DNA from 3 places in the Desulforamulus ruminis DSM 2154 genome. Region 2 is predicted to be linked to each of the others. Evidence: riboswitches for the same ligand, from Rfam matches in the RefSeq annotation. Region 2 holds a riboswitch; each other region holds the start of a gene.
What was found. Region 2 has a riboswitch for cyclic di-GMP ahead of DESRU_RS09280 (methyl-accepting chemotaxis protein). Riboswitches for the same ligand answer to the same signal wherever they lie in the genome.

Region 1 (10,050 bases), 1.3 Mb from region 2:
TGCGGAATCATCTGGGACGCCGCTTTTTTTGCCTGGCTGGAAGAGCATCTAACCGGGCTTTTGCAGCGGAACCCGGAGCTTTTGGCCCGGGTGGTGGAAATCTGCTGCCAAATAAAGGCTGCGGTAGTAGAGCAGGATGAGACTGAGCAGGGCCGGAGAGCCATTTTAAATTGCGGACACACCATCGGTCACGCGGTGGAACACCAGAGCGGCTACGGTACCTACCTGCATGGGGAAGCGGTGGCCATCGGCATGAATATCGAGGCCCGGTTGGCCCGGAATCTGGGCCTGCTAACCCCTGGGGAGGCGGAGCGGATCCAAGGGCTGCTGCTGCGTGCGGGACTGCCGGTGGAGCTTCCTGCGGACCGCCGGGCACTGGAAATGCTGCAATCCATGTATGCCGATAAAAAGGCCACCGGGGATCAACTGACTTTTGCTTTACCCGCAGGAATCGGAGCTTGTAAAGTCATCCGGGGGCTGGATGAGCTGGAAGTTAAAAAGGTGCTGGATTTATAAAAAATAAATCCCCCAGAGAGGTACGGAAACCATGCTGTTTCTTTTGGTGCTGGTGTTGATGACCGGTCTTGCGGCAGGAAGTTTTATGAATGTTTGCATTTGCCGATTACCCAGGGAACAATCAATTCTCTTTCCTCCCTCCCACTGCCCCGTCTGCCGGCGTCTGTTGGGCCCCCGGGAACTGGTTCCCGTGCTTAGCTATCTGTGGCTTAAGGGAAAATGCAGTGGCTGTGGAGCAAAGATTTCCCCCAGATATCCCCTGGTGGAATTGACCACCGGGCTGCTTTACCTATTACTGTTCATCACCTTTGGCTGGCAGTTGAAAACCCTGTTTTATGCTCTTTTGCTTTCCTCTTTGTTAACAGCCTCCCTTATCGATCTTGACCATCAAATCATTCCAGACTCAATCAGCTATTTTTTAATCCTCTCGGGTTTGCTTTTCCAGATATTTTTCTTCAAAGACGCCTTTTTTTCCAGCCTGCTGGGAGGCCTGCTGGGCGGCGGGCTTTTACTGGCTTTGGCGGTCCTCTCCCGGGGCGGCATGGGTGGCGGGGATATCAAGCTGGCTGCCGGCATGGGCATTTACCTGGGTTGGCAGTTGCTGCTGGTAGCCCTGCTGCTGTCTTTTGTGCTCGGTTCCCTGGCGGGCCTGGCCTGGGTGCTGGGGGGCAAGAAAAGCTTAAAATCAGCGGTGCCCTTTGGCCCCTTTTTAGCCGCCGGCACCGCCATTACCGTATTTTTTGGTCCGGCCATGCTGGAGAAATACTTGAGTTATTTTTAAGGATGGGGTGAATGATGGGAGAGCTGCGGTTGGCTAAAAAACGCCTGGGCGATTTGTTGGTGGACAGTAAAATCATTACCGGCGAACAGTTGACGGAAGCGTTACATATTCAGAAGCAGACCGGGGAAAGGCTGGGTCAGGCACTGATCAACCTGGGTTTTGCCAAAGAATCCGAGATCATCAATGCCCTGGAAATGCAGTTGGGAATTCCCAAAATTTCTTTGGAACAGCGGGTGGATCCGGTTTTGATTAAAAGCCTGCCCGAGTCGTTAATCCGGCGGCATGGAGTGATTCCGGTAAGCCGGGACGGCAACCGGATGATTGTGGCCATGTTTGACCCTTTAAATGTAGTGGCCCTGGACGATATCCGACTGGCCACCGGCTATGAAGTGGATCCGGTCATTGCCTCTCAGACGGAAATTGACGCGGCCATTCACAAAGTATTTGGCCTGTCCTTTATACAAGATGCTTTTGGCTCTCCGGAAAAGGAAGAGTCTAATTCCTTAACCAGCCCAACCTTGAATTTTGGCGAGGATAGCAGCCTGGATGACTCCCCGGTGGTGCGTCTGGTGAATATGCTCATCCGCCAGGCAGTGAACGAAAGGGCCAGCGATATTCATATCGAGCCCTTGAAAGAGCAGGTCCGGGTCCGCTTCCGCATTGACGGACTGCTGCACGAGAACAATGTGCTGCCCCGCTCCGCCCTTTCCTCCCTGGTGACCCGCATTAAAATTCTGGCCCAACTGGATATTGCCGAAAAGAGACTGCCCCAGGACGGCCGTTTTCAGGTAAGGTATGGCAACAAGGAGATTGATTTGAGAATCTCCACCCTGCCCACGGTTTTCGGCGAGAAAGTGGTCATGCGTCTGCTGGCCAAAAGCGCCAGCGTCTTTAAAATTGAACAATTGGGTTTTAATTGCCACAATCTCCGGGTTTTCCAGGGCATGATTCAGCATTCCTACGGCATGATCTTAATTACGGGACCCACCGGCAGCGGGAAAACTACTTCGTTATACGCGGTTATTAACGAGCTAAATAAAAAAGAGAACAACATCATTACCATTGAGGATCCGGTGGAGTATGTGATGCCCGGGGTAAATCAAACCCAGGTCAATGCCAAGGCGGGTTTTACCTTTGCCACCGGTTTACGGTCCATCCTCCGTCAGGACCCCGATATTATTATGATTGGCGAGATCCGGGATGCGGAAACAGCGTCCATTGCCGTAAAGGCGGCCACCACCGGCCACTTGGTCTTGAGCACCCTGCATACCAATGATGCGACCGGAGCGGTTACCCGTTTAATTGATATGGGGGTAGAGCCCTTTTTGGTGGCTTCCTCGGTCATTGGCGTGGTCTGTCAGCGGCTGGTGCGGATTCTCTGCCCTCAATGCAAGGAAATGTACTCTCCCCCGGCAGACAGCCCGGAACGAGAGTTTCTGGGCCTGGCTCCCGAACAGCCGGTTTCCCTTTACCGGCCTAAAGGCTGCGTAGGCTGCAGCAATATCGGCTACAAGGGGAGAACCAGTCTGCAGGAGGTTTTGCCCATATCACAAAAAATCCGGCTGTTGACAAAGCAGCGGGCCTCGGATCAGGAAATTAAAAGCCAGGCCCAAGAGGAAGGAATGATCACCATGCGGGAGGACGGCATACGCAAAGCCATGGAGGGAGTCACCTCCCTGGCGGAAGTGATGCGGGTAACCTTTACCGGGGAGGAAAAACCATGAACCTTATGGAGTCCATACTACGGGTCGGTTCGGAAATTGGGGCTTCCGATATCCATATTACCGTGGGCCGGCCGGCCATTTTCCGGATTAACGGTTTGCTGCAGTCCCTTGATCCAGGGGTTGCTTTAAAGGGCAGGGATACGGATTTTCTGCAAAAAAAGCTGCTGCCCGCGGACACCCTGGAACTGGGCAAATCCATGATGGATGAGGCCCAGTTCCAGAAATATCTCGAATGGGGAGAGGTGGATTTTTCCTACTCCATTGCCGGGGTAGGGCGCTTTCGGGTCAATGTTTTTAAACAGCGGGGCTCACTGGCCATGGCCATGCGCATTATCCGCACCCAGATTCCCAGTCTGGGTGAGCTGGATCTGCCGGAGGTTATTGGCAGTCTGGCCAGAAGGCCCAGGGGCCTGGTTTTGGTCACCGGGCCTAGCGGAAGCGGCAAGTCCACCACCCTGGCCGCCATGGTGGATCTCATCAATTCGGAAACCAAATCCCATATCATCACCCTGGAAGATCCCATTGAATACCTTCACTTTCACAAACAAAGCATTGTCAACCAGAGGGAAATCGGGCTGGACGCCCTTTCCTTTGCCAAGGCTTTGCGGGCGGCCATGCGGGAAGACCCGGACGTGATTCTGGTGGGAGAAATGCGGGATCTGGAAACCATCGGCACCGCCATTACCGCCGCCGAAACCGGACATTTGGTATTGGCTACCCTGCATACAACCGGCGCCGCTCAGACCATTGACCGGATCATTGATGTGTTTCCGCCCCATCAGCAGCAGCAGATCCGGATCCAACTGGCCAATACCCTCCAGGGAGTGGTCTGCCAGCAGTTGCTGCCCCGCAGGGATGATACCGGCCGGGTGGTAGCCTTGGAAATTATGGTGGTCACTCCGGCCATCCGGAATTTGATTCGAGAGGGGAAAACACACCAGATTTTGTCACAAATCCAGATCGGGGGCAAGTATGGTATGCAGACCCTGGATATGTCTTTAAGAAGCCTGGTGCAAAGGGGGATTGTCTCCCTGGAAGCGGCGGGGGAAAAGGCCGGAGACATAGAAATAATAAACAAACATAATTTATAAATTTGGCGCAATTTTCTTGACGAAGCTCCAGAATATGATTAAAATTTGTCTATAAGCAATAATTGGAAAAATTAAATACGAAAAGGCAAACCTAGCGAAAGTTAGGGACGCAAAGCCACGGGCCTCATTTTCATGTGGCGGCCGGGCTGCCGAAATTTTGAAATTCCAAGCATCTGCTTGGGATTTTTTATTATGTATTGCCGAGGTGATCTATGCCTTTTTTTGAATTTAAGGGAAGAAGCCCGGAGGGGAAAGCGGTTAGCGGGATGCTGGAGGCTGCTTCCGCCAGTGATGCCGTCAGCGGTATTCGTGCACAGGGTGTCTTTGTAACCGATCTATCCGAAGCGAGGCTGGAGAAAAAACCCAAAAATTCACCCGCCTTTACCGGCCGGCTGAAAATAACCGTTGGCGGGAAAAAGGTAAAATTGAAGGAACTGGCCACCTTTGCACGGCAGCTTTCCACCCTGTTAAACGCGGGCATTCCCTTAATTCACTGCTTGAACATTGTCAGCAGCCAAACAGAGTCCGGGGTTTTGAAAGGAGCCTTGGAGCAGGTGATGACCGGCATCGAAGAAGGAAATACGCTGGCAGATTCCTTTGCCGGGTTTCCCCATATCTTCCCGGAAGTGTTTGTGTTTATGGTGAGGGCGGGGGAACTGGGCGGAGTGCTGGACGAAGTTCTTGAGCGGGTGGCGGAACAGTTGGAACGGGAGCACGACCTAAACGAAAAGATAAAATCTGCCATGACCTATCCCGCCGTGGTACTGATTTTTGCCCTGGTCGCTCTGGTTTTTCTGATGACCTTTGTTTTGCCCAGAATTATTGCCGTCATTGCAGACATGGGCGTGCCTTTACCACTTCCCACCCGGGCGGTAATGGTGGTGAGCGGACTCTTAACCCATTACTGGTACCTGCTCCCGGGTTTGTTTCTATGCCTCCTGCTGGGGTATAAATACTTCCGCTCCACCCCCTGGGGCCGGGAAAGAATGGACTCCGCCCTTCTGAAAATACCCCTCTTCGGGCCGGTCTACCGGAAGGTGATTATTGCCCGTTTCTGCCGGACCCTGGGCACCCTGTTGGAGGGTGGGGTTCCCATCATTCAAGCCCTGGAAGTGGTTAAAAAATCTTCAGGAAACATCATTGTGGAAAAAGCCTTCAGCAAGGCCCAGGAAAGTGTTCAGGACGGCCGGGAACTATCCAAGCCCCTGGAGGAATGCCGGATTTTCCCGCCCATGGTGACTCGTATGATCGCTGTGGGGGAGGAAACCGGGGCTCTGGATGATCTTTTAGAACGGATTGGAATATATTATGACAAGGAAGTAAGTATCGTCGTGGGCCGGCTGTCCAGTGTCATTGAACCTTTGTTGATTGTTTTCCTGGGCTGCATTGTCGGGTTTATTATCCTGGCCGTGATGCTGCCCATGATCAGCAGCATGTCCCAGGGATTGGGTTAAGGGATTAAGCTGTCGGAGGTTGGCTATGAAGAGAAAAAATGGGAACAGGGCTTTACCCTGGTGGACAACTGTGTGGCAATTCAGTTAGTTAACATAAAAAATAAAATAGGGGGAAAGCGGGATGTTAAAAAGAAGAATTAAAAATCAAAAAGGATTTACCCTGGTGGAACTGCTGGTGGTCATTGCCATCATCGGCATCCTGGCGGCGGTGATTGCGCCCAATGCCTTTAAAGCGGTGGAAAAAGGCAAAGTGGCGGCGGCCGAGGCGGATTTTAAAGCAATAAAAAGCGCGGCGCTAAATTATTATACGGATACCGGCGTCTGGCCTGTAGATGGAGCCGATTCGGACGGATTTATTAGAACATCCGATGTTGACGGCTGGAACGGTCCGTATCTGGAAAGATGGCCGTCCAGAAATCCGTGGGGTGGAGACTATAATTTTAGAAATGGAGTGCCTGTATCTGATACATCCATATCAAACCACTACAAATATCTTGAACTTGATGATTTGACCACTGACGCTAGAAGCCGTTTGGAAGCGGACCTGGACGGCGGAACCGCTAGCGGTACCACGGGCGTTGTGAGGTATAACGGCGATACTGCAACTACGGTTTATCTCGTCATTTCAACGGAATAACCAATATTTTTCCCAACGGATTCTTTGAATAGGGAGGTTTGCTCCTTGAACAATCATAAGCAGGTTAAAAGCAACAAAGGCTTTACCCTGGTGGAGCTCTTGGTGGTCATTGCTATTATCGGCATTCTGGCGGCGGTGATTGCGCCCAATGCCTTCCAGTCGGTGGAAAAATCCAAGCTGACCAAAGTAATTCAAGACTGCAAAGCCATTGAGGCCTCCGCCTTAAACCATTATGCCGATACCGGTCGGTTCCCCGAGGTTTATGCGATGAACCAGCCCAATATGCAGGACTTTCTGGTGGAACCCGGCTCCGGTGAAACCGGCGCCGGAAGCAACGCCAAGGAGGGCTGGAACGGTCCCTACCTGGAACGTTGGCCCGTCAATCCCTTTAATTCCGGCAACCTGGCCAGCGAACAGGATTACCAGTGGGATTACCGGCGCATTGACGGCCACGACAATTTTGTGGTGGAAGTCTCTTTGAACGGTGTGGAAAACTGGACGACTAAGGCGGAGTGGATTGACCGGACCATCGACAACGGGGACGGTGCTACCGTCGGTAAGATTCAGTGGAATAATGAGTGGATCAACTGGGTGGCGGCCCAGGATGCGCCCCGGAGCGGAGCGGCGGCCCATTAATACAGGAATATTATGTTAACCAAGCGGCAGGTGGTGGAAGATGCTCCACAGGCGAAAAGTTTTAACCAATGGCGGCTTTACCCTGGTGGAGGTTTTGGTGGCCACCACCCTGCTGGCGATGGTGGTTCTGGCGGTGGCCAATGTGCTGATTACCGGCCGGCTGGCCGCCGGGACCTCCAAACAGCAGATTACCGCGGTGAATTTGGCCCAGGCGGTGCTGGAAGAGCGGCTGGCCGGGAGCGACCCCGGTCCCTCGGTTGCCGCTTCTCCCCTGGATGGAAAGTCCGGATACCAAGCCTATAAAAACTATTTCTACCAAGTTGAGGTGGACCCGGAGCCGGTGATCCAAGGGAAACGGGACGCCGATTTCTATGGCCTCACGGTTCATGTTTACTACCAGGACCCCGGCAGTTCCCAGGCCCGCGGCAAGGTAACCCTATACACACTTAAGCGCAAAGGCTAAGGTGAGACGATGAAGCGCCTTATCAGATTATTAAAAGAAGAAAAGGGTTTAACACTGCTGGAGCTTTTGGTGGTGACCGGTTTGCTGTCTGTTTTATTAGGGACAGCTTATTTCTTTTTATATCAAACCGGCCTGCTGGCCGGGAAGGAGTTCTTCCGGGCCGACGTGCATAACGACCTGCGTCTGGCTGCCAACCGCATTTCCCGGGACATCCGCCAGGCAGTGGAAATCCAGCCGGCGGGCCAATTCACCGATTCCAGCTGGATTGCGGTTAAACGGGTGCAGTTGGATACCCGGGGAACAAAGGATACCAAGGATGATCGGGAGATTATGAAGGAAGTCAAATACTCTCTAGATCGGACGGACCGGGAAATTGAATATGCGGTTCGTAACGAACTGGGCTTTGCCGGAGTTAATCCCATTGCCAACCATGTCCTGGATTTAAAGTTCAGCCGGCAGGCGGATGGAACCGTCGTTATCACTATCACCGGGGAAAAGGACGATACAGACAAGAAAGAAATTACCACAGTACCCCGGCAGTACGACCGGGATCCCTACCGGTTTACGGTTTTGACCAAGGTCACACCGAAAATGTTCAGGGAGCGGTAGCATGAAAAAGGGATATTCAGGAAATCAAGGGGCAGCTCTGCCGGCAGTAATTATGATCACTACCCTGTTGATGATCCTAGCGGGGATTTTTATTCAAGTGGCCCACCAGGAAAGACAAAGCAGCGCCGATGAAGTGAATATGACCAAAGCCTTGTACCTGGCGGATGCGGGAGTGGAGCTGACCCTGCAGGAACTGCAGGATTTGGAATGGGGTTGGAGCAAAACCGAGGGAAAAGTCTTTTATTTAAACAATGACGACCCGAAACAGGAGGTTGAGATAAAGTATCTCCCGGAAACCTCCGGTGCGGAAAAATGGGATTTTGAATCCACCGGTAAATATAAAGATCAAGAGGGACGTCTGCTCAGCGCCAAAATCCTCTCAGCCACGGTGCAAAAGTCCCTGACGCCGCAAACATACATAGAGGAGCGATCTTTTACTGCCGGGGTGGACCTCGGAAATGAAGACCTGGCCGGAACCTATTACCACCAGGGGGACCTCACCCTTTCCGGTATCTACCGGGGTCGCTGGCTGATTGCAGTGGACGGCAACGTTACCATTGAGGGAGATCTGAAACCCCCCGACCCCTGGCAGGAATATAAAAAGAAGGACCCGGGACCGGGCGAATCGCCGGAAGTAAAGCATAATGTTTTCCTCATTATCAGTTCGGGAACGGTGGAAGTGCTGCCCGGCAGCACCGGAGAGAAGGAAGTTTGGACGGTGATTTACGCCAAAAATTTTATCGAACGCCGGAACAGCAACACCTTGGGGGAAATTACGGCCGGTACGGTTTTCCGGGAAGACCCAAAGAAAATGAAGGTCGAGGAACAGCAAGTTGTTGAGGCCTTTGTCCAGGAAACGAAAAATCCCAATGATTCCTTTGACTTAGATTATCGGGCGGTGCTGGTTCGCTGGAGAGAGAAATACCCGGTGTTTTAACATTTTTAGCAAAAGGGTTTGGAGGAGTTAAAGGACCGTTCACGAATTTTTTCTTCAGAAAGGTGAGGGGCTATGAAAATCAGCTCCCGGGGCGGTTTTACCCTGGTGGAAATGATCATTGTACTGGGCATCATCGGAATTCTTTTGGCAGTAACCCTCCCCTCCCTGCAAAGAGAGATCGGCGCCTACCGTCATGAAAGGGCCGCCCGGCAGATGGTGGCGGACATCAAACTGCTGCAGCAAAAAGCCCTGCTGGAAAGCTCGGCCTATTACTTGATCAATCTTTACGCCGCTGATCAGGGCGACTTTTATCAGCTTAAGGACACCAAAAAAAACACAATCTTAAAGACAGTACGCTTACCCCCCAATGTGCAATTTTTACAGAGAAGCGGCCTTTCCCTGCCCATCGGCGCCGGCGGCTCCATTAACAGTGGAGCCGGATTAACCATTGGTATTCAGCAGAAAGAGCTGAATAAAAAGTATTATGTTGTCATTTCTCGTGTAAGCAGAGTCAGACTGTCTGAAGTTAAGCCCGATGAAAACGAATAAGCGCAATGGAGAAAAAATATGCAGCTTTGGAAAAGCCGGAGCATTAACGCGGTGGATCTGGGCCACCACAGTATCAAAATCATTCAATTGACCAAGAAGGGGCAGGCCCTGCAGGTCAGCCGGCAGGTCAGCCAGCCCGGACCCGGGTTGGAGGCCCTGGAACGGGGCAATGTAACGGAGCTTGCGGCCTCTCTCGGGGAGGCCGCAGTCAGGGCCGGGATAGACGGCGGCAGGGTCATTTCCTTTATCGGCGGCCACCATGTGATTATCCGGCAGATCGTTACGCCCCAAATGCCGGAGGATGAATTGCAGCGGGCGATGGTTTGGGAGGCGGAAAAACTGATTCCCATCCCCACCGCCGAACTGGAAGTCCGACCGGTGGTGCTGGAGAAAAGTCCCGGTGACACGGGGGATTATCTGCAGTTGAACGTGCTTCTGGCGGCGGTTTCCAGAAGCTTGGTTTACCGTTTTCACGAAATTTTCGACCGGGCGGGACTCACCCTGACCGCCGTGGACCTGCCGGCCCTGGGCCTGTGGCGGGTATTTCACCGGGAATATGGGTTCCCGGAAAGGAAGAATATTCAGGCGGTGGTGGATATCGGCAGCCGCACCTGCCAGTTCATTGTAATTAAACAAAATGTGCTGTCTTATGT
Region 2 (10,050 bases):
CACACTGTTAATAATCGCCAGCAAGTCCTTCTCCCCCAAATTCTTGACCACATATCCTAATAACCTATTAAGAATATTCCGCCCCGCAGATTTAGAAACCTTTGGAGATATTGTCGAATCCTGACTTTATCGCAAAAATCATCTCTAAATTCAGGATAAAAAGGATTTACTCTTCCGGTCTCGAAATGGGGTATTGTAAACCCGAGAAGATATTAAAAAGGGAGGAACGGAATTGAAGCTGCCGGATTTTAAGCTGGAAAGGTATTTTGCCAAATATGAATTCAATGCCCCTCATCTTTTGTGTTGTTCCGATTGTGAGTCCTTTACCATTAAAGAAATTTTAAGCCTGGAAGGTGAAAGCGCCTTTGAGAGGTTTCAGAATCAATGGCTGGGATATACCGAGGCGCCGGGAAACCCGGAATTGCGGCAAACCATTGCCGATATCTATACCCAGGTTTCCGCAGAAAATGTCCTGGTCACTTCCGGGGCGGAGGAAGCCATCTTTCTGTTTATGAATGCCGCCCTGGAAAAAAAGGATCATATTATTGTCCAGTACCCCTGTTATCAGTCCCTCATAGAAGTGGCCAGTTCTATCGGGTGTGAAGTTACCCGCTGGGAAATGCAGGAGAAAGATAATTGGGAGCTGGACCTGGATTTTTTATCCGGCAGTCTCCGGCCCAACACCCGGGCCATTATTATCAACGCCCCTCACAACCCAACGGGTTATACGCCCTCGGTGGAAAAATGGAATGTTCTCATTGAACTGGCCAGAAGCAGGAACATCGTGTTATTTTCCGATGAAGTCTACCGTTTTCTGGAATACAATGCGGCAGATCGTTTGCCCGCCGCCTGCGACCTTTATGAAAACGCCGTATCCCTGGGTGTTATGTCCAAGACCTACGGTCTGGCCGGGCTGCGCATCGGCTGGATTGCCACCCGCAATGGTGAAATTTACCGTCGTATGGCCTCCTTTAAGGATTATACTTCCATCTGCAACAGCGCACCCAGCGAGTTTCTATCCTTGATCGCTCTAAAACACCGGGACAAGCTGGCCTGCAGAAATTTGGACATTATTCAGGAAAACCTGCTTCTGTTGGATCAATTCTTTACCCGGTATAGTGATAAATTCCTCTGGCAAAAGCCAAAGGCGGGACCCATTGCCTTTCCCAGCATCCGCTGGGAAGCCTCGGTGGAGGATTTCTGCCTGGATCTGGTGCAAAAGAAAGGCGTTCTTCTGCTCCCTTCAAATTATTACGATTTTGGCCAACGAAATTTTAGAATTGGCTTTGGGCGAAAAAATCTGCCCCAATGCCTGGATAAGCTGGACCAGTATATGCAGGAAAATAAGGAATAAAGAAAGGGTATAAATCAATGTTAAATCTGTCTCTATTAGAAGGCACCTTTGCCGTGTGTCGCTTCCCTCCTTCCACAGCCCTTCCCCACTGGGCTGTAGGGGGAAAGTTTTTTTCTATTACCAAAACCATGGACGAACTCTCCCTGGTGTGCCCCCAGGAAAGTACACCCGAGACCCTGAACTGTGAAAGAAACTGGCGTTGTCTCAAGGTGGAAGGACCTCTGGACTTTTCTTTAACCGGCGTCCTTTCCTCGCTGACCCTCCCTCTGGCCCAGGCAGGCATCAGCATCTTTGCCATCTCAACCTATGACACGGACTATTTGCTGGTTAAAGAAGACCGGCTTGAACAGGCAGTTGCAATTCTTTCCCGCCAGGGCTACCGGTTTATAAAACAGAAACAGCCCTCTTCTTAAACCGTACCTGGAAGTATGGAAAAGGGCAGTAGAAAAGACAAAATCCAATAACCTAAAATAAATGTATTTTTTTATATAAAAAACTTATTAAAAATAAAAGGATTTTATAATTTGTTGTTTAATATAGCTAATTGTTAAATATCGGGCAAATCTGTCGAAAGGCAGAGACGCAAAGCTATGGGCCTAAGGCAGAAATGCTATGGTTGCCAGGTTGCTTAAAGAAATTCTGCGTTAAGCGGCCTGATTTTTCAGGCCCTTTTTTAATGTTTAATACCTTTAGAGGAGGGAGGAATGAAATGCATCTTTTTCAAGATTAATAAGCTTTAACCTTGTTTGTGTGGTCATACCTATGACCTAGTATCTTAAAACAATTGAAAGGATACCAAAAAATGAATAAAGTGAATCTAAGAAAATTCTTTCCCAAAATCGGATTTATCTCGCTAACCCTTAAAAAGAAACTGGTATTTACCTTTGGTCTTTTGCTCCTGATCATTACCGTCTCAGGTATTTTAAGCAACATTAATTTAGGAACCGTCAGTGATAAAGCATCGGAGATCACCAATGTCTGGCTGCCCGGAGTTCACCATTCGGAAGAAATTAACTCTCTCATATCCGATACCCGTTCCAAAGAATATGAACACCTTCTTTCTCCCTTAGAAAAAAATAAAAAAGCCAGTGAAGAAGTGATGGCCGCTAATCTGCAAAAAATAAGCGAGCACATGAATTACTTTAACAAAGACACCAACCAAACAGAGCAAAACCTTTACATTGTTCTGGAATCTGAAATTACTAATTATAAGGAATCCCAGGAAAGATTTTTGCAGCTTAGCCGGGAAAACGATGAAACCGCCGCGAGAAATGTTTTAATGAATGAAAGTGCCGCTTTGTATCGTTACGTTCGGAATGCGTCCGACGCATTATTAAAATACAACCAGAGCAATGCCGATAAGGCCAGCAGTGAAAGCGAGCGCATTTACGCGCAAAGTAAAGCTTCCACCACCACCAGCATTATAATTGCCTGTCTCCTTAGTATTGCCTCCGCCTTTTATATGATCCGCAGCATCATTGGCCCTATTAAAGAAATTGAACAAGGCGCCAAAAATATTGCTAAAGGGGATCTGGCAGTAGAGGATATTAAAATTAGCACCAAGGATGAGATTGGTTCTTTATCCGAATCCTTTAATAACATGAAAAACAATTTAAAAGACATTATTCAAAGTTTAACGCAAGCCACAAGCGGTCTCACCACCATGGCTACCGAGCTTTCCAATCAGTCCCAGCAAACTTCCGCCAGCGCCACGGAAACCGCTTCAACCATGAATGAAATTTCCGCCACCGTTGAACACGTTACAGCCAATATTCAGGAGATTTCCCAGGCTTCGGATGATGCAGCCTTACATGCCAATGACGGGCAAGGTGAGATTGTTAAGGTTACGGAACAATTCAAGGTCATTGCCAATTCCACTAACCGGGTGGCAGAGGTTATTAAAAACCTGAATGATAAAAACCAAAAAATTGTGCGTATGGTTGACCTGATTACGGGGATTGCCGATCAAACCAATTTATTGGCCTTAAATGCCGCCATTGAAGCCGCCAGAGCCGGCGATGCAGGCAAGGGCTTTGCCGTTGTGGCCGAAGAGGTGCGCAAACTGGCTGAACAGTCAGCCAATGCGGCGAAAGATATTACTCAAATAATTCAAGAAATTCAAAAGGAAAGTCAACAGGCAATAAAGGCCATTGACCAAGGTACAGACGAGGTTCAGTCCGGAAGAGACGTTGTACAAAATGTGGGGGTTAAATTTAACACCATTATTGATTCGGTTCAAAGTCTTACGACCCGAATTCAGGATGTAGTATCTGCCGCTGAGCAGATGAATGCAGGCATCCAAAATGTAGCCGCTTCCACTGAGGAACAAACCGCCATCATGGAAGAAGTATATGCCTCTTCGGAATCACTGGCCAAAATAGCCAATAAACTGCAAAGTCAAGTTGCAGGATTCAATGTATAATTTAGCGACCTTTAAACCACTTTTTATATTTCCTATTTTTTGATTAAGACCAATTTTTAGGGAAACGGGCTGGCAAGGTTGGCTAGTTTTCAGGACAAAGAAGATGTCAACCATTTCTACCACGGATTTTGTTTGAATGCTCTAAAGCATCTTCATAATGGAGAGCATGCCCTTACCAGGCGTTATGCTCATATCATATATTTCTCAAATATAAATATTCGATTGATTCGTTGTTGGCTTGTATTCAATCCATGTAATTTTGTCCCGATTAATATTTTTTCGCTACAGGGATAAAAGAACAGGATATGCTCCGGATGCATATCCTGTTCTTTTGAAATTAAAGTTTAGCGTACCCAAATAAAAAGACCTATCTTCTACATCTCTCCGCAGTTTATTCTCTGTTATCCGTATGTACTTTATTGGTAACAATAATAAGTTAATTTGGAACAAATGCCTTCTTGCACAAAATTATTTTATTATAATCATTATTATTCGACTTAAGCTGTCAACTGACGGGAGCATAGATAAGAGAGAACTCCCCTATCGCTTCGTTTTCCTGTTTTATCTAAACTCTATAATTTAAATTGTTTATAAGATGTTGCTAGGAGGAAAGAATGTTAGTTGAGGAACCGATCATTAAAAAGGTTTTAAGAGGCGAAAGGAACTGTTATTTTAATCAATTAATAGAAATGTATCAACCCAAGGTTTTTTCTATCGCTTACAGAATGATGGGCAACCTGCATGATGCTCAGGATATTTGCCAGGAAGTCTTTATAAAGGCCTATTTGAATATCACAAAACTCAGACAAACTTCTTCCTTTCAATCCTGGCTGATCCATATCACCAAAAACTGTTGTTATGACGAATTGAGGAGCAGGAGAAGAAAAATAACGGAGATTTCTTTGGAAAGAACCATTGAGAATGGCTATTTTACCAATACCTTGACCGGTAATCTGCCTTCTCCGGAAGAAGTTGCCATTAATAAAGAATTAAAATCTACCATCTGTACCTGTATTAACACATTGTCCAAAAAACACAGCAAGGTAATTGTCCTCCGGGAGCTGCGAGGTCATTCCTACGAAGAAATATCGCAAATTATGGGATGTTCCGTAGGCACTGTTAAATCCAGACTGAGCAATGCCAGGAACATAATCAGGGGAAAATTGCGGCTTTTAGACTGCAAATACTAGATTTCACTACAGCCGGGACCAAGGTCCCGGCTGTAGTGTTCCCATACATCAAGTTGCCGGGAGATGGCAAAATATGTTACGATGATCTATATATTGATTGGAGGTCTTGTTGTGCCCCTTACAAAGCTAACCGGTTCCATCTATGTTTTTCAGGGACCGACAAATTTAGGTCTGATCCTCTCTTCATCCGGTGATGCGGTGGTCATTGATACCGGAATTGATGAATCGGTAGCCAGAAAATTATTAAGAGAAGCTGAGGCAGAAAATTTAAAAATAAAGGCCATTGTGAATACTCATTCCCACGCGGATCACATCGGGGGAAATTCTTTTCTACAGTCGCGTACCGGAGCAGACATCTATACCTCCCCCCTGGAAGCGCCCTTTGTTCAAAATCCCCTGCTAGAGCCCGCTATGCTGGCCGGCGGCGCTTATCCCTGGAAAGAAATCCAAAACAAGTTCCTCATGGCCAAGCCCAGCCGGGTCACCGGCGAAATAACTGCGGGAGCCCGGCAGATAGCGGGCGTGGATGTCGAGGTCTTTGATTTGCCCGGCCATAGTTTGGGACAGATCGGTCTGCTGGCAGACGGGGTCCTTTTTACCGGGGACGCCTATCTCAGCAGCTCTCTGCTGCAAAAACACGGCATTCCCTATAACGTGTATATTTCCGAATATCTGAATACCTTACAAAAACTAGGGGAGATCCATTGCAACTGGTACGTTCCCTCCCACGGTCAGCCGGCCCGGCACATCTATGAAGACCTGGCTCAGAACAGAGCTGCCGTTCAACAGCATCTGGAGTTAATCAACAACTGGCTTAAGGAACCTCTTTCGGCGGAAGATCTCCTGGCCAAATTATGTTCCCATTTGGAAATCGACACCTCAAATCCGGGCCTCTTCTTTTTATACCGGACCACAGTCATGGCTTACTTAACCTATTTATATGAACAGGGGCAAATCAAAACTTCGCTGCAGGAGAACCGGTTGCTGTGGCATCAATAAAAAAAGCCTTATCTTTCATCCCCGTCTTTTCTTTTCAGCCCGTCCATGTTAACATAGGCTAAACGCGAACTGGGGGTGATCTATTATGGAACAGAGAAGTCTTTCAAAAACCCTCCGAACCACCGGATTGTTATTTATTGTGGTTAGCTTTTTTGTTGAACGTAGTATTGAATTTTGTCTACTGGGCATTGCCTTTTTCGTGCTGGGAACCATACAGTTAAAAAGACCTCGTTAACGGGATAAAATCATGTATAAACAAGGAGGATCAGAATGGGCGGCGGACCAAATTTAACTTTCCATAAATGTGATAAACCCCCTTGCTGTTACCTTGAGTTCAATTTCGGTACCCGAGGCAGCGCATGCTTAAGATACGGCTGTACCCCGGCCTGTGTAGCTTGTTCCTTTTCCCGGGTTCGCAACGCGCCGGCCTGTTATGAGAGCCTGCCCGGCTTCCCGGAAGATTGCATTTCTCCCCATTACGTTCCGGAGTGCAAAAATTTTTGTAAATATGCTCAAGCCAATTAACTGATAAAAGTATTTCAAAGAATATAAGAGAGTGGGACAAAGCTCCTTTTTAATAAACCGGTAGATAACAATGGTCTAATAAGCAACAGAACACGGATTTAACGGATTATACGGATTTGCGCGGATTTTAATATACTAAATCCGTGTGAATCCGTGTTCTATTCTTTTATTTGTGCAAGGAAGGGGCTGTGCATTAGAACCTTTATGGATCTGTTTGCATCAGCCCCTTGGATTATTTAAAAAGCATTTTTAATATGCCGGACAGTTTTTATTTCTCCCCGGGCAGCGAGCTGAACGGCCAGAACATCAAACCGGCAGGGTTTATTGCGCCATTCCGGATGAAGCAGTAAATAATATTCGGCCAGCATTCTTAATCTTTTTTGCTTGCCCAAAAGGACGCTCTCCTCCGGCAGCCCATGGCTGGAACCGGAACGGGTGCGAACCTCCACAAAAACCAGGACGCCCTGATCATCCGTGGCCACCATATCTAATTCCCCCATGCGGCAGCGGTAATTTCTTTCGATGATCTTCCACCCCAGTTGACGCAAAAAGCCGGCCGCTACTTCCTCTCCCCTGTTTCCTAAAGCCTTACGGGTATCATCCATCGGTAAACCCTCTCCAGTTTTTTAACTAATTTTCTCTGGAAAACTCCTTTCCCCTGCCGCTTTTTAATTTTTTGGTGCATTCTTGAAAGGATTTATATTTACGGCTCTCAAAAAAATCTCCCGCGGTGTCACCGGGGGAGATTTTCGCTGCTGCTGCAACTCAAAGCCATTGCTTTATTTCATAAAGAAGGATTGGGCTGCAATATTGGCGATCTCAGCCAAGGGTCCCGGATAAATCCCCAGGACAATGGTTGCCACCATGGTAATCAACAGGGTTATCTTCGCTGCGCTTCCCATCTCCAAAGGAGACAGGTCCACAGGGTCGTCCCGGAACATCACCAGCACTACCCGCAGGTAGTAATATACGGATACCATGCTCATGATTAGACCAAGGTAGGCCAGCCACATATAACCTTGGATGATGGTCGTAAAAAGATAAAACTTCCCTACAAAGCCTGCCAGGGGCGGAATTCCCGCCATGGACAGCAGACAAATCAGCATCACCGTTGCCGCCAGAGGCGCCCGTTGAACCAGTCCGGCATAATCGGCAATCTCATCACTTTTTATTTTATTATAGACCAGCGACACCACGGTAAAGGCTCCGATGGTAGCAAAAACATACAGGAAGGCATAAAACAAAACCCCTTTAATTCCTGCTTCGCTGGCGGTAACCAACCCCACCAGTATATAACCGGCCTGGGCAATGCTGGAGTAAGCCAGCATTCTTTTAATATTGGTCTGGGGTATAGCCACCAGATTACCCAGCACCATACTCAAAGCCGCCAACACCGCCACCAGCATGGCCCAGTGAGGATGCAAAGCAGGCAAACCGTCCACAAACAACCGCAGGAGCACCGCAAAGGACGCTGCTTTGGAACCTACGGCCAGAAAAGAGGTCACCGGCGTGGGCGCGCTCTCGTATACATCCGGACTCCACATGTGAAAGGGAACCGCCGAAACTTTGAACCCCAGGCCGGCCACCAGCATCACCAGGCCGATCACCAACAGGGGTGAAAAGTAGCCAAAGTCCAAACTTGCCGCCACCTGACGGATGATAATGGTGCCCGTTGCCCCGTAAATCAGACTCAAGCCGTACAATAATACGGCCGTGGACAATCCGGCCAGCAAAATATATTTCAGGCCGCCTTCCAGAGATTTGCCGTCCCAGGTCCGCAGGGCCACCAAAATAATGAAGGAAATGGTCATCAGTTCCAAACCCATATACAGGGTAATAAAATCTCCCGCCGAAGCCATAACCATCATGCCCAGGGTGGCAAAGATCACCGTGGGGTAGTACTCAAAGTGACTGTCCACCTGCTCGTCGATATAGCGGATGGAACCCAAAATAACCAGGATGGCGGACACCAAAAACAATATTTTAAAAAACTGGGCGTAGGCATCCACTAGATACATGCCCTGCAGGAGTACGCCCCGGGTATCCCAGGAAAGCACCGTAATCCCCAGGACCACCAGCAGTCCTGCCGCGGCAAAACTGCCCAGACCTTTGCGGGAACCGCCGGGAACCAGCAAACCCAGCAGAAAGGTGGCCAAGCCAAGAATAAAGGTTGCCAATTCAGGAGTTAAGAGAGTAAAATCCACTTGCATGATTACCGCCCCCCCATCTGCAGGGTTTCACTGATATGCACCAGAATAGGCTCCACCCCGCTGTTTACCATATCAAAGAGCAGCGAGGGCAAGATCCCGCCAATGACCAGAACCCCTCCCAGGACCACCAAAGGAACCAGCTCCGCACCCTTTAAATCCTTTATGCCGCTGAATTCCGGCCGGGCGGGTCCGAACAACGTATTGGCGCCGGCCCTAAGCACGTAAAGGGCGGTAATAATGATCCCGGCGATGGCCAGCACAGCCAGCCAGCCAAACACCTTAAAGGATTCCACAAAAATGGTAAATTCCGGGACAAAACTAATTAAACCGGGCAGTCCCAGAGAAGCCAGGGCCGCCATCATAAAGCCCACGGAAAGCCGGGGAGCATAGTGTGACAAGCCTCCCATATCCGGAATCCAACGGGTATGCGTCTTTTCGTAGATGAAGCCGATCATGGAGAAGAACAAGGCGGCCATGACGCCGTGGGCAAACATGTTGGCCACGGCGCCGTTTACGCCGATGACCCCCAGGGAGGCCACTCCCAGCAGCACGTAACCCATATGGGAAACCGAAGAATACCCCACAACATACTTCAAGTCCTTTTGGGCCAGGGCTCCAAAGGCCGCATAAGCCACCCCGGCCACTCCGAGCACGGCAATCCAGGGCGCCCAGAACTTGGCGCCCAGAGGCATCACAAAGATGGCCAGGCGGATTAAACCGTAGCCGCCAATCTTCTTTAGCACCCCGGCGTGAATCATGGAAACCGCCGTGGGCGCTCCGGCATAACCATCCGGGGACCAGGAGTGAAAGGGCCACATGGATAACAGGGAGCCAAAGCCCAACAGCATCAAGCCAAACATATAGATCTGGAATTCCTCCGGAAAGGCCACCCGGGCTAAACCCTCAAAGCTCATATCCGGCCTTCCGGTAATGGTCACGGATTGAACAAAGGTGGCGATCACTCCCACCAGCAGGAAGGCGGACCCGATTAAAAGATAAATGGTCAGCTTCATACCGGCATATTCCTTGGTCACCCGTTTAGAGCTTCCCCAGATCACCACCATAATGTAAATGGGGATTACCACTACTTCATAAAACAACAGGAAGATAAACAAATCCTGGGCTAGAAAAGTTCCCATCACTCCGGCGATCAGCACCAGCAGCAGGATCATCAGTTCCTTCCCCCGATGCGTCACATTCCAGGAGGCGAACACCGCCGCAAAACCAATGAGATTGGTCAGCAGCAGCATGGGCAGACTCAAACCGTCCACCGCCATATAATAGGTTACACCCAGGTCTTCAATCCAGGGAATGGGTCTCCCAAAATCAACCCACTGCAATCCCCCCACA
Region 3 (10,050 bases), 1.3 Mb from region 2:
CGCCTCTGACCGCAGCCTCTTTCAAAAAGAGGGTCTGCCCCGGGTTATAGATTAAGTCGCAAACCACCTGTCCGGTACGGATGGCCTGGAAAGGAAAATCCGGGCATTGCTCGGCTTTTGGCGCCATTCCCATGGGCGTGGTCTGCACCACCAAACCAACCTCGTTTACTTTTTCTTGGGGCAGCTCACGGCCCCAGGGCAAAGCCGCCGCCCGGACACCGGTTGCCTGTTGAAGATCCCTGGCTAAGGCCTCCGCCTTGGCCGGGGAGCGATTGGCAATATAAAGGGGCCCTGCGCCGGACAGAGCCAACTGAACCGCCACCGCCCTGGCGGCACCGCCTGCTCCCAGGATCAACACCCCTTGACCTCGGGGGGAAAAACCGGTCTCGTCAGTTAGGGACTTTACAAACCCGGCCCCATCGGTATTATGACCCACCAGCCTGCCTTGGTCATTAACAATGGTATTGACCGCACCGATGATGCCGGCCGTAGGATGAATCTCATCCAGCAGAGGCAGGACCGCCTGTTTATGAGGCACTGTCACATTGATCCCGGTCAGACCCAGGCTGGTAATGGACTGCATTGCTTGTTTCAACCGGTCCGGTGAAATACAAAAGGGAACATAGACCCAGTTTAAGCCCAGTTCCTCAAAGGCGGCATTATGCATGGCCGGTGAAAAGGAATGCTCCACCGGAAAGCCGAAGAGACCACAAATTTTTGTTTTTCCGTTCAGGGCCGGAAACCCCATGGCCATCCCTCCTGGATTAAAGAAAAGTTTAGGCGGAATAAACCCTTCTGGCTACTGGGAGCCCAGCTTTTTTCTCATGCGCCGCAGCACCAATTTTTCCAACTGCCGGTTAATGCGGGTGCCGATAAACTCTTTTCCGGCTAAAGGACGAACCAAAATAGTGTATAGCCCCAGCCGATTGCCGGCCAGGACATCCGTAAAAACCTGATCCCCCACCAGCGCGGTTTCGCCCACTTCCGTACCCAGCAGGCTCAGGGCCTTTCTCAATCCTTTTCTGCGGGGTTTAGCGGCCTTATGAACACCCGGCACCTCCAGGGAACAGGAGAGGGCTTCCACCCGGGTTTGGTTATTATTGGATACAAAACAAATCTTAAAACCCTGACGGCACAAATCTCTAAACCACCGGTCAATTTCCGGGTCCATATTTTTCCGGTCCCAGGGGATCAGGGTGTTATCAATATCAAAGAGGATGGCTTTGATGCCCCTTTGTTTCAATTTCTCCGGGTCAATGTCAAAAAGAGAAGTGACATAGGCCTTGGGATAAAGTTTAGAAAGCATTTGATTACCCGCTTTACAATAAAATGATCCAACCATTGAATTAACTGTGCCTATTTTACCTTTATTTCGCAGTATTCGTCAACTTTGCCACCATGGATCGGCCTCCAAACTTTATCCCGGGTCGACCCGGATATCAATCCCAGCCTCCGGACAAACACCAAAGAAATCTTCCCACATAACATATATTGTTGACTCAATTACGAGGGGGGATTACTTGATGTTGCCCGGCCTGTGGACTGTCTCAGTCCTGTCGGTTGTCAACGGCGTGCTGGCGGTGGTTTCCTACATCTCCAACAATACCTTTCCCCATCCCCTCAGCGAAGAGGATGAGGCCCATTATCTCAAACTCCTGGCTGGCGGGGATGAATCGGCAAGAAATGTATTGACGGAAAGGAACCTGCGTCTGGTGGCCCACATTGTAAAAAAATTTGACTCCACCGGTGAGGACGTGGATGATTTAATTTCCATTGGAACCATCGGCTTGATTAAGGCTATAAATACCTTTAAAGCGGATAAAGGCACCCGTCTGGCTACCTATGCGGCCCGTTGTATCGAAAATGAAATTTTAATGCATTTACGGTTTATTAAAAAGGTCAAAGCAGAAGTCTCCCTGTACGACCCCATTGGTGTAGATAAGGAAGGAAATGAAATTAGTTTAATCGACATTTTAGGGACGGATCCGGAAGTCGTGGCGGATCTGGTAGAGAACAACTTTGAAAAGCGGCGTTTGTTGGAAAAGGTGCATCATTTAAACCGGCGGGAGAAGAAGGTGCTGGAAATGCGCTTTGGTTTGGGCGCTACGGCGCGGAAAACCCAGCGCGAGATTGCCCGGACTTTAGGCATCTCCCGTTCTTATGTATCCCGCATTGAAAAAAGGGCTTTAAACAAATTAACTAAAGAATTTACCGCAGAAGGCTGCCAGTAATGGCAGCCTTCTATTTGTCGGAAGTAAAGTTTACATAATGTATAATAAATTTTGGATATAAAATGAATGAGAACGATTATTGACCTTTAGAGTTATTTAAAGTTTCAAAATAAGCTTCCATCACTTTATAGAGAAATTTTTTATGTTGATCTCCTAAGGATATTAATTTCTCGATTTTATTTCCCATTTCTAAATTCATTTCCGCATCATCCCCTAAAAATAAAATATGGGGACTGATATTAAAAACCTGGGCGATTTTTTCGATGACATCCAAGCCTGGATTTCTTTCTCCCCTCTCCAGATAACCCCAATATGACCCGGAAAGACCGACTAATTTCGCCGCATCTTTGCGCGACAAATTTCTACTCAAACGAATCATTCTAAGGTTATTTCCCAATATTTTTGCTAATGTCACTATGATAACCTCCGACAACTGGTTGTTAATTTTTCGTTGAAATTTGCAACTATGTGTTGTATAATCTGCTTAAAGTATTTTTATAATCCAAAAGGCAAACCATCCGAAAGGTTGGGACGCAAAGCCATGGATCTAAGGCAGGTTTTATATGCTAAGATTGCCAGGTTGCGGAGGAAGTAGGATAGCCCTCCGGCTTATCATAGAGGAGGGTCTTTTTTGTTACCAACGGTTAAGAAATTACTTTTAACCATGCCAAGAAACCTAATTCTTCATTCCAAGAGAGTTGGGTTGTTAGCCTATATACTTTCAAAACAAATAGGACTTTCTAAAGAAGAGTCCATAAACATTGCTCTTGGCGGACTTTTACATGACATTGGAAAATGCTTCATTCAACCCAGTATTCTTTACAAAAAGGGCAGACTGACCGAAAAAGAATTTATTGAGGTCAAGAAGCACTGTGACTACGGAGTGAATGTCATTAATCAGTATTACCAAATTCATTTTCTTTTTCCCATTGTTAAATACCATCACGAAAGATGGGACGGTTTTGGCTACTCGGGGCTGAAGGAAAAAGAAATTCCTTTAGAAGCCAGGATTATTAGCCTAGTAGACGCCTTTGATGCCATGACCTCTCTCCGTCCCTATCAGAAGACAAAAAGCCTTCGTGAAGCATTGGATGAATTAAATCGCTGCTCAGGAAGTCAGTTTGATCCTTATCTGGTTAAAGAATTTAATCTGGTTTTTGAAAAACAAGGTGATGCCATCGACGATTATCGGCAGTTTATCAGACTCTAAGTTCCTCTTTCCAGGTGTTATTACTCACTTCTTTTATGCTGAAAGCCGTGCGGAAAATGCGTGGCTTATTTAATTTATGAATTCAGATAAAGGATATGCAGAACCTTTAATTAAATATTATATCCTGTGAGATATTATAAAGAAATATGAAAACCATTCACATTAAATAAGTATTAAAATACAATGAATAATTTCTATACAAATAGTTTTTATAAATCAATTGCTTCCTACCTCTCCCTCATAAAAACTTTTATTTACAAAAAAACAAACCATGCCTTTCCGATGAGCATGGTTTGCGAATAAAGACGTTTTTTATCATTAACAGCTACAGTTCCAGCCACCCGGCTTCACCAAGGGGAAGGCCCTCTTTTTTAGCGCGGGTTGAAGTTAAACTGGCCTGATTAATCAACGTAGAAACTGCACAGATCTTATTTCTGTCGGAAGCGTCCGGTCCTAAGCGTCCACCGGCCATGCCAACGGTGCCGGTAACTTCAATATTTTGAGGCCAGGCCTGGGAAACCAGAGCGTCAATCATTTCTTGCGCCAGTTTCTTTGCTTCTTCCCAGGGTTTGGAGGTTACCACGGCAAATTCATCCCCGCCATAGCGGCAAAGATAGTCCCTGTTGTTTTCCATTAAATCCTTTAGTACTTGACCCGTTTGACGTAATATTTCATCTCCAATGACATGGCCAAAATCCTTATCAATTTTACCAAAATGATTTAAATCCAAAAAAATGACGACCATCTCTTGTCCGTTGTCCAAAAGTTCCAGGGCTTTATGATTTAGATAGCCCGACCGGTAGAGTCCCGTAAGAGCATCCACATGCTTACCCAGTTCGGAAATCAAATCTGTCTTGGTGACCAGTCCGGCCATGGCCCCTGCTTCCATGACCACCAGCCGTTCCACGCCATGGTCATCCATCAGCTTTTTAGCCTGCCACAAAGAAAAATGAGGTTCTATGGTAACAACCTTTGTACTCATGGAATCCGCCACCAGACGGTTTGGATGGCTTCGTCTGACATCCCGGGAGGTTATAATGCCAACTAACTGTTGATTATCAAGAACAGGCAGTCCGCCGATTCTGAACTGTTCCATTAAGCCGATCACCCGCCGCACGGAATCATCGGAGGTAACGGAAATGGGTTGTCCTGCCATGATATGTTTTACACTGATCACGACAAATCGACTCCTCTGGTAACTTGGATCACAATGTTGAGCTGGACCTTTAATAAGGCATTTTCTGAAGCCATGCGTTCCCCTTCTTCCAGTATAATGGGCAGCAGCTTCTCCTTGGGCATGAGTTTGGTGATGGAATTTTTTATGACCACCGCTTCAAATACCGAATGATCAATACGGATAATCTCATATTGCTCCGGGGAAAGGGCATCCACCATCCGCCGCACGGCTTCCGGACCAATGGGCGCTTTTTTCCCCACCAAAAGGACGTCCCGCATGGGAGGAATTTCAAATTCCGATAACTTTATGGTAAGCTCTGCCTTTCGCACGGGCTCTGATAAAACTGAGGAAAACTGGGAATCGTCAGACAAGTTTATAATCACCTTTCTTTAGATGAATTCTTCTTTACATTAATTGTCAAAATTTAAGACTTTTTGCATATTAATAATTCTTAAGGGTTAAAAAATTTCCTGCTAATATTTATATTTTTTTAATTTTGCCTGGTTCATTTTAATTTTCTATCCCTTGAGAAGCACAAAATCCCTCAATCCCATTTAAAGAATTAGGTTTTTTAAAATCATACCAATTATTTTTTGAATATAACTCCCAGATTATACCTTGATATCATTTTACTTTTGTCATCCTAAAAAAGGGAGTATCGCAAAACTGCTTTAATAGCGCGCCATGTAGACGATAACTCGATCTAACAGGAATATCCGTGTTCTATTCTTTTTTAGAAAACAAAGACTGTTGCAAAATGGACACTATGGTTCATTTTGCAACAGTCTTTGTTTTAAGCGTGACAGTTTTTTATTTGATTTTTAACAACTGGAGTAAATCAGCGTAAAATTTTTTGAGTTTGGTATATTCTATGGTCTCATCATCCCGTTCCTTTTCCATCCTTTCCCGGTTCTCAATTTCAGCACTAATTTTTTCAATGGTTTCCAGCAGTTCAGCAATATTTACCGGCTTATATAAAAAGGCATAAGCTCCGTTATTTAAAGCGGCCACCGCTGTCTCCAGATCCGCGTAACCGGTCATAACAATAACACGGGCGTCATCATCCAGGGTTTTGATTTTTTTTAGCAGTTGAATGCCGTCCAGTTCAGGCATTTTAATATCGGTTATCACCACATCATAATCCCCCCCGGAATAGTGATCCACCGCCTGTCCCGGGGACATAAACAATTCCAGGCGATGTCCTGAGGGCTCCATGGCACTGGCAAGTCCCTCCAGACAGCCTCTGTCGTCATCCACTAACATTAACCTCATTCCGAGTCCCCCATCATTCTGTTCATACACACAAAAAATTTTAAATGTCGTTATTTTATAAAATTCCTTCTTCTTTTTATTTTCGGTCACAAATCCATTTAATTGACTCTAAAACGATATCGCCAAACAATCCCCCCACCAATTTGCTCATTCACAAGACCTGCAACTTTAAAGATTCATACAAAAACCATGCCATTATTTGGCATGGTTCAGCAAATTTCGCCTGTCCCTTTATCTTTAAATGATTTGATCATGGCATTGGATTGGTAAATATCGTTACTATGCCTCTATCAGTTCAAACAGATGGGCCAATCGGTTCAAATCGTACCAACCGGTTCATACTCCTCATTGCTCTCCCTTAAGCTGAATAAGGGAAATTCCACCCGGAAAGCAGCTCCTCCTTTGGGGCTGGATGCAAGATAAATATGCCCGTTTAAAGAATTCACGATGGAGTGGACAATGGATAAACCAAGGCCCATTCCTTCCCCCACCGGTTTGGTGGTATAAAAAGGCTCAAATATTTTTGGGCTGATTTCCTGACTGATCCCGGGACCGGTATCACGGATCTCCAAAATAACCCGGTGCTGCTCCTGCCAGGTGGCACAAGAAATTTCTTTCTTTTGCAGTTTTACGGCATCCAAAGCCTGTATGGCATTGATCAGTAAATTAAGGATGATTTCCTCCACCCTTGTCTCCTGACCACAAATAGGGGGTAAATCCATTTGTAAGTTTTTAATCACTTTGATTTTATGGGTTGAAAGTTCATCCTTGACCATGGCCAGTGCCCCTTCCACCGCACGGTTTACATTACAGGGCAGCAGACCGGACATATTTTTGCTGCGAACAAGGGAACGCATATTCCGTATAATATTTTCAATACGCAGGGTTTGCTGGGAGATCTTTTCAAGATTATCCATCATTTTATCCATACTGGGCATTCTTCCCCTTTTATACCAGTACAGCATGCCGTCTACCATCACTTTTAAGGAGTTTAAGGGTTGATTGATTTCATGGGCAATGCCTGCGGACATGGTGCCCAAAGAAGCCATCCTTTCCGCCCGCATCAATTGTTGCCTGGCTTCAAGCATCTCCGCCTCCGCCTTTTTGCGGGCCGTGATATTGCGGATAATACTTAAAATCACCTGCTTGCCGCCGATAACCGCTCCCAGGGAGCTGACCTCCACCGGAAAGGTGCTTCCATCTTTGCGCCGGTGGCTGGTCTCAAAGAGCGCCCCCCGGGCCACCGCCTGTTTCAACTGGTCCTTATAAACCGCTAACGTTTCCGGATCCCGAAGATCGGCCAGGTGTAAAGAGAGCAATTCCTCCCGCCGGTACCCGTAAGCCCTTTCGGCGGCACCGTTGGCCTCAATCAGCCGGCCATGGGAATCAGCCATTAAAATGATGTCATTCACCCTTTCGGAAAGAAGCTGATAGCGCTGCAGGATCTCTTCCGCTTTTTTCCGTTCGGTAACATCTTGTTTGATGGCAATGAAATTGACAATCTCGCCTCTTTCATCCCGTACCGGAGTAATGGTCATTTCCTCTGTGTAATGATTACTGCTTTTATGACGGTTAACAATTTCCCCGTGCCACACTTTGCCGGCCAATATCTTTTTCCAGAGCTCCTGGTAAAAGAAACGGTCTTGTTTTCCGGACTTCAGCAGGCTGGTTTTCTGTCCCAGTGCCTCCCCGGCGGAATAACCGGTTAATCGTAAAAAGGAAGGATTAAACCATTGGATAATCCCCTCCCGGTCGCTGATAACAACGGCATTATCCGCTGCTTCTAAAGCGGTTGTCAGTAACAGAAGATGCTGGCGGGCAGAGGCGGCGTGAAGAGCAATGGCCACCTGTCCGGAAAAATTGTCCAGTTGAGTGATCAGACCCGGATTGAAAAAGAACTTTTTTCGTGAACACAGAACCAGCACTCCCAGCACCTGTCCCCGGATGGCCAGAGGGAAGGCCGCAATGGAGCGGACCCGGTGCACTCCGGCCTGTTGCCGGCAAAACCCGGAGAGCACATTGCCCCTTTGCATTACCTGCATCTGCCCGGTACGAATGGCCAGGGTGCAGGGTCCGTGTTCACCGGAAACATCATCCCAGCGCAGGCTGATCTCATTGATGCAGGGGAGAATCTCCCCGGCTCTGGCGATCACCCGAACCGTCCCTTGGGGTTCCTTCAGGCCGATCCACCCCCCGTCAATAGCAAAAAGGTCAATCAACTGCTGAGAGATAAACTGTACAATTTCGTTAACCGGCTTTTCCTCTAGAACCATTAGAGCCGCTTGATGCAAAACCGCATCCCGTCTTTCCATTCGTTTACGGGGTGAAATATCACGAATAATAAAAATAAACCGGCTGTTGTCTCCTATCTTCATGGCGCTGACGGATATTTCAATGGGAAAAATTCCACCGTCCTTGCGCTTGCCAAAGGACTCTGTGACCGTCCCTTCTTTGGTCAGATAACTCCTCAGGGAAATATCCCGGGCCAAGTGTCCCTCCATTAGTAAAAGAATATTTTGACCGACCATTTGATGCTTCGGATAGCCAAACATTCTTTCCGCAGCAGGGTTAAAGGAATTGATGATGCCCAATCCGTCGATGGTAATAATGGCATCCGGAATATTTTCAATAATGGTCCGGGTATAGGCTTCGGTCTTGCGCTGGGCTTCCCGGGCCATTTCAGCCCGGGCCTCCGCTTGGCTAATTTGAATGGCGTGCCGGACCGCTCTGATCAGAATCTCCGGGGACAGCCGGTCCTTGGCTAGATAATCTGCCGCGCCGGATTTCATCATTTCAACCGCCGGCGGTTCATCCCGGCCCTCAGTTAACATAATAACCGGAATTTCCACCCTTTGTTCCTGCAGGCTTTTAAGGATCAAGTGCTTATTCTCTTTGAAAAGCAGGTAATCAATTAAAACACAGTCAACCTGCTGCTTCTTTAGTATCTGTACAGCCGCATCCCCGTCGGCAGCTTCCAAAATATTCACCGGGAAGCCTCCCGCCTCAAACATGCTTTTTACCGTTAAACGGCTCCTTGGCTGATTGTCCATGATTAAAATCCCGTTCATTCCTGATTCTCCCTGGAAAAAATACTATTTGTAACATTTTCCACATAATACCTCCAATTACCTTTTTACAACTTTTATTTCAGCCCGAGTGACGTTAAAATTATAGAACTATCTTGTTATAAGGAGGAATTTGCCGATTTCTAGTCGTATTTTAAGGTATTTGGAGGCCTCAACACAAAAAGCACTCTATTGAAAAAGGTATAAAAAATATGAACATCCGTCTAAAAATAAACGGGTTAACTAAAAGATACCTATTAGCCCTGGGATTCATCGCCCTTCTATCCATTACCGCTTATCTTAATCTGCACCAGCTCATAAAGACCCAGGCCGCAAGCGCAGCCGTTATTAATGTCAGCGGGCGTCAAAGAATGCTGTCGCAAAAAACGGCCTTACTTTGTTTTCAGTTGGTTGAGAGCACGGAACCCTCCGAACGGGAACAAATCCGCAACGAATTGACGGAAACCCTGGCCTTAATGAAATATTCCCATGAAAAACTGATGCAGGGGGATATGGGGCTGGAAATGACTGTCCCACTGCCGGAAGAAGTAAAAGCCATTTATTTTAACTCGCCCAACTCCCTGGACCTCCAGCTTCGCCAATACCTGGCATCCGCCCAATCCCTGGTCCAAGAACCGGATGTCCGGCTTACCCAAGATAACCCGCACCTCTTATCCGTTCTTACCGCTTCCCAGGGGGAACTGCTTCATATCCTGGATACCGTGGTTAAGGAATATCAGAAACAAAGCGAAAGGGATATAACCCGGCTGAAAAACCTGGAAAAAATCATTTTGATCCTTACTCTGCTGGTACTGATAGGAGAGGCCCTTTTTATTTTTCGGCCCATGGTTCGCAGGATCAGAAGGGAAACCAAATACCTTACGGATTCAAACAAAATATTACGGCAGTTATCCACCTCCGACGCCCTGACAGGGATCCCTAATCGGCGTTATTTTGATGAATTTATTTACATGGAATGGCAGCGGGCTTCCCGGGATGCCTCCTGGTTGTCTTTAATTATGGTGGACATTGATTTCTTTAAAAATTTTAACGATGCCTACGGTCATCAGGTGGGTGATGATTGCCTGAAAAGGG

Region 1: linked by a shared signal. The riboswitch ahead of DESRU_RS15720 (type II secretion system F family protein) and the one ahead of DESRU_RS09280 (methyl-accepting chemotaxis protein) in region 2 are both predicted to bind cyclic di-GMP.
Region 3: linked by a shared signal. The riboswitch ahead of DESRU_RS15775 (HD-GYP domain-containing protein) and the one ahead of DESRU_RS09280 (methyl-accepting chemotaxis protein) in region 2 are both predicted to bind cyclic di-GMP.

What each region holds. Positions count from the first base shown of each region.
Region 1 covers NC_015589.1:3,165,920-3,175,969, reverse strand. The annotation lists gene aroB (3-dehydroquinate synthase) at 1-516, shown strand, start outside; gene DESRU_RS15735 (prepilin peptidase) at 548-1,297, shown strand; gene DESRU_RS15730 (GspE/PulE family protein) at 1,309-3,021, shown strand; gene DESRU_RS15725 (type IV pilus twitching motility protein PilT) at 3,018-4,112, shown strand; cyclic di-GMP riboswitch class I at 4,187-4,266, shown strand; gene DESRU_RS15720 (type II secretion system F family protein) at 4,325-5,566, shown strand; gene DESRU_RS15715 (type II secretion system protein) at 5,688-6,203, shown strand; gene DESRU_RS19990 (type II secretion system protein) at 6,249-6,839, shown strand; gene DESRU_RS15705 (type IV pilus modification PilV family protein) at 6,880-7,302, shown strand; gene DESRU_RS15700 (prepilin-type N-terminal cleavage/methylation domain-containing protein) at 7,312-7,911, shown strand; gene DESRU_RS15695 (PilX N-terminal domain-containing pilus assembly protein) at 7,913-8,848, shown strand; gene DESRU_RS15690 (pilus assembly FimT family protein) at 8,921-9,397, shown strand; gene pilM (type IV pilus assembly protein PilM) at 9,416-10,050, shown strand, end outside.
Region 2 covers NC_015589.1:1,834,698-1,844,747, reverse strand. The annotation lists gene DESRU_RS09295 (YifB family Mg chelatase-like AAA ATPase) at 1-51, opposite strand, end outside; gene DESRU_RS09290 (aminotransferase class I/II-fold pyridoxal phosphate-dependent enzyme) at 233-1,354, shown strand; gene DESRU_RS09285 (ACT domain-containing protein) at 1,372-1,767, shown strand; cyclic di-GMP riboswitch class I at 1,902-1,986, shown strand; gene DESRU_RS09280 (methyl-accepting chemotaxis protein) at 2,139-3,776, shown strand; gene DESRU_RS09275 (RNA polymerase sigma factor) at 4,391-4,966, shown strand; gene DESRU_RS09270 (MBL fold metallo-hydrolase) at 5,078-5,965, shown strand; gene DESRU_RS20830 (hypothetical protein) at 6,051-6,200, shown strand; gene DESRU_RS09260 (YraN family protein) at 6,727-7,095, opposite strand; gene DESRU_RS09255 (NADH-quinone oxidoreductase subunit N) at 7,270-8,700, opposite strand; gene DESRU_RS09250 (complex I subunit 4 family protein) at 8,703-10,050, opposite strand, start outside.
Region 3 covers NC_015589.1:3,178,355-3,188,404, forward strand. The annotation lists gene DESRU_RS15755 (shikimate dehydrogenase) at 1-748, opposite strand, end outside; gene DESRU_RS15760 (YqeG family HAD IIIA-type phosphatase) at 800-1,306, opposite strand; gene sigK (RNA polymerase sporulation sigma factor SigK) at 1,524-2,231, shown strand; gene DESRU_RS15770 (helix-turn-helix domain-containing protein) at 2,308-2,646, opposite strand; cyclic di-GMP riboswitch class I at 2,730-2,819, shown strand; gene DESRU_RS15775 (HD-GYP domain-containing protein) at 2,863-3,441, shown strand; gene DESRU_RS15780 (CBS domain-containing protein) at 3,767-4,618, opposite strand; gene DESRU_RS15785 (hypothetical protein) at 4,615-4,989, opposite strand; gene DESRU_RS15790 (response regulator) at 5,429-5,890, opposite strand; gene DESRU_RS15795 (PAS domain S-box protein) at 6,208-8,958, opposite strand; gene DESRU_RS15800 (diguanylate cyclase domain-containing protein) at 9,168-10,050, shown strand, end outside.